Thermochromatium tepidum ATCC 43061: one gene and its partner. The protein of the gene in region 1 interacts with the protein of each later gene in a pairwise test. Links are inferred from orthologs where the notes say so. Each region holds a gene or a part of one and is shown in the gene's direction. Other genes may lie near its edges.

The links.
Region 2: the proteins of rplK (region 1) and prmA interact in binary tests that used the Escherichia coli proteins (3 or more experiments, as listed by UniProt). The link is inferred for Thermochromatium tepidum ATCC 43061 from one-to-one orthologs.

The regions. Positions count from the first base shown.
Region 1 is NZ_CP039268.1:1,605,281-1,608,572, reverse strand. Bases 318-3,292 are described here. They hold rplK (50S ribosomal protein L11), read left to right. Parts: upstream 318-1,575; coding sequence 1,576-2,010; downstream 2,011-3,292. Other genes in these bases: rplJ (50S ribosomal protein L10), read left to right, coding at 2,989-3,292; rplA (50S ribosomal protein L1), read left to right, coding at 2,012-2,707; nusG (transcription termination/antitermination protein NusG), read left to right, coding at 903-1,436; secE (preprotein translocase subunit SecE), read left to right, coding at 523-900. Outside these bases: tuf (elongation factor Tu), read left to right, coding at 1-176. UniProt on the Escherichia coli protein: Forms part of the ribosomal stalk which helps the ribosome interact with GTP-bound translation factors.
Region 2 is NZ_CP039268.1:479,502-482,589, reverse strand. Bases 219-2,989 are described here. They hold prmA (50S ribosomal protein L11 methyltransferase), read left to right. Parts: upstream 219-1,051; coding sequence 1,052-1,927; downstream 1,928-2,989. Other genes in these bases: dusB (tRNA dihydrouridine synthase DusB), read left to right, coding at 2,458-2,989; E6P07_RS02245 (hypothetical protein), read left to right, coding at 1,940-2,272; E6P07_RS02255 (Re/Si-specific NAD(P)(+) transhydrogenase subunit alpha), read right to left, coding at 219-807. In the rest of the region: more of E6P07_RS02255, read right to left, coding at 1-218; more of dusB, read left to right, coding at 2,990-3,088. UniProt on the Escherichia coli protein: Methylates ribosomal protein L11.

The DNA.
Region 1 (3,292 bases):
ATGTTACTGGGGCGTGCGAGTTGCCTGAAGGCGTTGAGATGGTGATGCCGGGTGACAACATTAAGATGACGATCAAGCTGATTGCGCCGATCGCTATGGAAGAGGGTCTGCGCTTTGCTGTGCGCGAAGGCGGTCGCACCGTCGGCGCAGGTGTGGTTTCCAAGATCATCGAGTAATCTGCGATGAGGGTGGCGCGAGGCCGTCCTTGGGTTTTGCGTCTGTCCCCATCGCTTCGAGTTTAGGCCAGTAGCTCAATTGGCAGAGCAGCGGTCTCCAAAACCGCAGGTTGGGGGTTCGAGTCCCTCCTGGCCTGCCATTCAAGTCGCCGACGTCGCTTCTGTTCGGGGCGGTTTTGGCGAAAATCCCCTAGCTCTGCGTGAGTCAGCGAGGCTTCCTGTTGGGCGCGTTTTGATGGTCTATCTCAGGCCGCGTTTCGCTGAAGTCCGTTGGTTTTGATGTGCTGTATTCGAGCCAGAAAGCTAAATTTGTCGCGCTAGACGCGGTTTGAAAATAGGCGAATTCATGAGTTCACGCACAGAGACCGGCGGTGCCGGCTTGGATTTTCTCAAGCTGGGTGGTGCTGCATTCCTTTTGGTTGGCGGTATCCTGGCCTTTTATTATTTCTCCGAAGTCTCGACGCTGCTGCGCGTGATCGTGCTGCTGGTGATCAGCGGCGGGGCGGCAGCCATCGCCTTCCAGACCGAACGCGGTCGTGCGCTCTGGCAGTTCATCTCCGATTCGCGCATGGAGGTGCGCAAAGTCGTCTGGCCCTCGCGACAAGAAACCCTGCAGACGACCCTGGTGGTCGTGGTCATGGTGCTGCTCCTCGGTATCGTCCTCTGGCTATTCGACATGATCCTGATGTCGATCCTGCGATTCCTGACTGGCCAGGGGGGTTAAGAATGTCCAGGCGTTGGTATGTCATTCATGCCTACTCGGGCTTCGAGGGGCAGGTCAAGCGTTCTCTGGAGGAGCGCATCAAGCGCGCAGGGCTCGAGGATCTATTTGGTCAAATCCTGGTGCCCACCGAGGAAGTAGTCGAGATGCGAGGCGGGCAACAGCGCAAGAGCGAACGCAAGTTCTTCCCAGGCTATGTCCTCGTTCACATGGAATTGACCGACGAGACCTGGCATCTGGTCAAAAACGTACCTAAGGTCATGGGCTTTATCGGCGGTACGGGCGATCGCCCGGCCCCCATCCCGGACGCCCAGGCCGAGGCCATCCTACGACGTTTGCAGGAAAGCGGCGAGAAACCCCGTCCAAAGGTAATCTACGAGCCGGGCGAGGTGGTGCACGTTATCGACGGTCCCTTCACCGATTTCAATGGCGTGGTCGAAGATGTCGACTATGACAAGAGTCGCGTCAAGGTCTCGGTGCTCATCTTTGGTCGTTCGACGCCGGTCGAGCTGGAATTCTCCCAGGTTGAAAAGGGGTGAAGATCGCGGCATGTGCGCCCGCGTGAACTGAAGTCTGGCCGCCTGTCCTCTTGGGACGCGGCCTCCCAATCCCCTGTTGGGGGCTTACACATGGGGAGCCGGGTAATCCTCCGGCGCTTGCACCCACTGGAGACTCATCATGGCAAAGAAGATCACTGCCTACATCAAGTTGCAGGTGAAGGCCGGCGAAGCGACTCCCAGCCCGCCGGTCGGTCCTGCACTTGGTCAGCACGGCCTCAACATCATGGAGTTCTGCAAGACGTTCAATGCGCGTACGCAGGACATGGAAAAGGGCACACCAACGCCCGTGATCATCACGGTCTACTCGGATCGCAGCTTCACCTTCATCACCAAGACCCCGCCAGCCTCGATCCTGCTTAAAAAGGCCGTTGGCATCAGCAGCGGCAGTGCCAAGCCGAACACCAACAAGGTCGGAACCGTCACGCGCGAGCAGCTCGAACAGATCGCTGCCATCAAGATGCCCGATCTGACCGCCGCCGACATGGACGCCGCCGTGCGTACCATCGCCGGCAGTGCGCGGTCCATGGGTCTGAATGTCGAGGGGGTGAATTGATATGGCGCGTCTCAGCAAGCGTGTGCGTGCGATCCGGGAGCGTGTCGAGCCCGGCAAGCTCTATCCGGCTGACGAGGCCTTTGCCCTGCTCAAGGAGTTGTCCCAGGTCAAATTCAACGAGAGCATCGATGTCGCGGTCAACCTCGGCGTTGATCCGCGCAAATCCGATCAGGTCGTTCGTGGTTCGACCGTGTTGCCGCACGGCATCGGCAAGACCGTGCGCGTGGCGGTCTTCGCTCAGGGTGCCGCGGCGGATGCAGCGCGCGAAGCCGGGGCCGACAAGGTTGGCTTCGAGGATCTGGCCGAAGAGATGAAGGCCGGTCAGCTCGACTACGACGTGGTCATCGCCTCGCCCGATGCCATGCGCATCGTCGGTCAGCTCGGTAAGGTGCTGGGTCCGCGTGGCCTGATGCCCAACCCCAAGGTCGGCACCGTATCCCCGGATGTGGCTGAGGCCGTGCGCAATGCCAAGGCCGGTCAGGTGCGCTATCGCACCGACAAGGCAGGCATTGTCCACTGCCCGCTCGGCAAGGTCGATTTCGAGCCCAACAAGCTGCGCGAGAACCTCGAGGCCCTGCTTGGCAGCCTGATGAAGGCCAAGCCGACGGCGGCCAAGGGTATTTATATGAAGAAGGTCACGGTCTCCAGCACCATGGGGCCGGGCCTGACGGTCGACCATTCGGCGTTGACCTTCTGATCTAGGGTGTCGGCCCTCGGGTCGGCACGCTTGGAGACTGAGTTTTCTTTGAGGTCTCGGGCATCGCTGGAGACCGTCAAAGACCGCGGGTGTCCGAGGTGCCATCAAGGATGATGGCATAAGGACTTAATGCCCACCATGCCCGCGCAGACGGTGCTCCCGAGTCAGATCCTTAGCTGATGACGGCGCACAAACCTGGCGAGCGGGCCCCTCACTGGAGGTGAAGGACCCGCTCGCCGCCCGGTTATGACCGGGTTCCAATGTCAGGAGAGGTGACGACAGTGGCGCTGAATTTTGCGCAAAAAGAAGCAATCGTCGCCGAAGTCGCGGAAGTTGCAAAGAGCGCCTATTCGGCCATCGCAGCCGAATACCGGGGCCTGACCGTCGAGCAACTGACCAAGCTGCGCGTGGAGGCACGCAAGGCCGGGGTCTATGTGCGCGTGGTCAAGAATACCCTGGCCAGACGCGCGCTGGAAGACACGGATTTCGCCTGCATGCGAGATGGGCTCGTCGGCCCGATGATCCTCGCCTTCTCGCAGAACGATCCGGGTTCGGTTGCGCGCGTCCTGGAGCCCTTCGCCAAGG
Region 2 (3,088 bases), 1.1 Mb from region 1 along the record:
CTCGGTCACCAGCACAGGCGCGCGGCGGCAGGGGATGAGCGCCGTGGTGACGATGATATGCGCCTTGGCCAGCACGTCGGCGAGTGCGGCCTGCTGGCGCGCCTTGGCCTCGTCGGAGAGTTCACGGGCATAGCCGCCCTCCCCCGCGCCGCTCTCGCCGAGATCGAGATCGATCGGCTTGGCACCGAGCGAGAGGATCTGCTCGCGCGTCTCGGGGCGCACGTCATAGGCGTAGACATCCGCGCCTAAGCGGCGTGCCGTGGCGATCGCCTGAAGTCCGGCCACACCCGCGCCCAGCACCACCACCCGCGCCGGCTTGGCCGAACCGGCCGAGGTCATCATCATCGGCAGGAAGCGCCCATAGCGCGCGGCGGCCTCGATCACGGCGCGATAGCCGGCAATGTTGCTCTGCGAAGACAGCACGTCCATCGCCTGGGCGCGTGAGGTACGCGGCATCCGCTCCAACGCCAGGACGCGCATCCCCTTGGCCAGTAGGCGCGACAGGATCGCGTCCTCGCCGCAGGATTCGAGCAGACCGATGTAGAGTCCGCCGGCGCGCATGGCCTCGACCTCGGTTTCGTCCGGACGGCGGACCCTGAGCAGCAGGTCGACGTCATAGGCGCCGGCACGGTCGGTCAGACTAGCGCCGGCCGCCTCGTAATCGGCATCCGGATAGCCGGCACGCACCCCGGCGCCGCGCTCGACCACGACCGCAAACCCCTGGTCGACCAGTTTCTTCACGACCTCGGGCGTCGAGGCCACGCGCCTCTCGCCTGGGCGAGTCTCCAACGGAATTCCAATCTTCATGCTAACGATTCGCCCCTGTTGTGGTGTGCCACCCCCTGGGCGGCAAAATGCGCGCATTATCCCGAGCGCATTGGTCGATCGCAACTTGTTAATATTCCGAAGTCTTCGCCCTGTCTCGGGGACGGTCGCGGCGCCTGTCGATGTTGCGACTTCCGCCATGCGCTCGATACGGCACTGAACGCCGACAGCCGAACAGGCTACAATCGCGCGCTTTGATCGTCGCACCCAACCCTGGTCCGACTTCATGCCCTGGCTACAACTTGCCTTCGATGTTCCGCGCGATCAGGCGGATGACTTTGAACATTACCTGGAACTGGCCGGGGCACTCTCGGTCACGCTCGGCGACGCGGGCGACGAGCCGCAGCTCGAACCGGGTCCGGGCGAGACGCCGCTGTGGTCGGTGGTGACGATTACGGCGCTGTTTGAGAGCGATCCGGAGAGCGCGGCCCGGGTCGAGCGTCTGGCGCTGGACCTGACCGCGCGTCTCGGTGAACGCCCGTGCATCCAGCGCATCGAGGATCAGGTCTGGGAGCGCGTCTGGCTCGAGACCTTCAAGCCGACCCGCTTCGGTCGGCGGCTGTGGGTCTGTCCGCATGGTCAGCCGCCCGGCGACCCCGAGGGTGTGGTCGTGGCGCTCGATCCGGGGCTGGCCTTCGGCACCGGGCATCATGCGACCACGGCGCTCTGTCTGGAATGGCTCGACGGTGCGGATCTGGCCGGCAAGACCGTGCTCGACTTCGGCTGCGGCTCGGGGATTCTGGCCATCGCCGCACTCAAGCTCGGCGCCGCGCGCGCCATCGCGGTCGATCACGATCCCCAGGCGCTCACGGCCACGCACGACAATGCGCTGGCCAATGGCGTGCTCGACCGGCTGGAGATCTTCGCGCCCGAGTCGTTCACCGATCCGAGCGTCGATGTCGTGCTGGCCAACATCCTCGCCGGCCCGCTGATCGCGCTGGCGCCGCGTCTGAGTGCGATGCTGGTTCCAGGCGGCGATCTGGTGCTCTCGGGCGTGCTCACCGGGCAGGTCGAGTCGGTCAGTGCCGCCTATGCCGAGCGCGTGAGGCTCGCTGCACCGCGTATCCGCGACGATTGGGCCTTGATCTCGGGACGCCGATGATCGCCTACCGGTGTGGCCGTCGAGTTTACCCACCACCTCGAGACGGCGAAGGACGACTACGGCAAGGGCCTTTTCGTGGTGCGCAACGCCGCAGCCAGCACCGATGAGGTCGTGACGGTGGCGAGCTTTCTCGATGCCTACGGCAACAACGCCACCTACGGTAACAAGGCCACGCACTATTTTCTGATCAACGTCGGTACCAGCGACATGGCGCTCTACTACTTCCGAGACGACACGGGCGCCGACAACCGCGTCGTTCCCGATGAGCTCACGCCAATCGTCCGCTTTGTTGGTGTGCGCACCGAGCAGCTGACCGAACTCGACATCCTGCAAAGCTTCACCTAACCCATCTCCATGCAGGTACAGCGTACCCGGCGACATATCGATGTCCTCGCTCCACGTCAAACAAGTGGATGTCCGAACGTCCCAGGCACTCGGGGTTAAATCCGTGTAACCTTGATAAAGACCCGCCGTTGTTCAAATTCCGATACGTCGATGCGTGCGGCCACGTCCACGAGAAAGAAACATCCGTGTCCACCTTGATCCGCCCCTTCCAGATCGGCCCCCATCGGCTCGCCAACAACCTGATCCTGGCCCCCATGGCCGGGATCACCGACCGCCCGTTCCGCACACTATGCCGGCGACTCGGCGCCGGACTGGCCGTGGCCGAGATGGTCGCCGCCAACACCGCGCTCTGGGGCAGTCGCAAGTCGCTGCGCCGGCTCGACTATCGCGACGAGTCGGGACCGATCTCGGCGCAGATCGTCGGGTCCGACCCTGCCCAAATGGCCGAGGCCGCGCGGCTCAACGTCGAGCTGGGCGCGCACATCATCGACATCAACATGGGCTGTCCGGCCAAGAAGGTGTGCCGTGTCGCTGCCGGTTCGGCCCTGCTGCGCGACGAGACGCGCGTGGCGCGCATCCTGGAGGCCGTGGTCGCGGCCGTCGCAGTGCCGGTAACGCTCAAGATCCGCACCGGATGGTCACCCGCGGAGCGCAACGCCGTGCGCATCGCCCGGATCGCGCGCGAGTCGGGCATCGCCGCCCTGACCGTGCATGGACGCACCCGTGCCTGCACCTATGGGACCCCGGCTGAATACGACACACTCCGTGCCATCCGCGCCTTCGTGGACATCCCGCTCATCGCCAACGGCGACATCG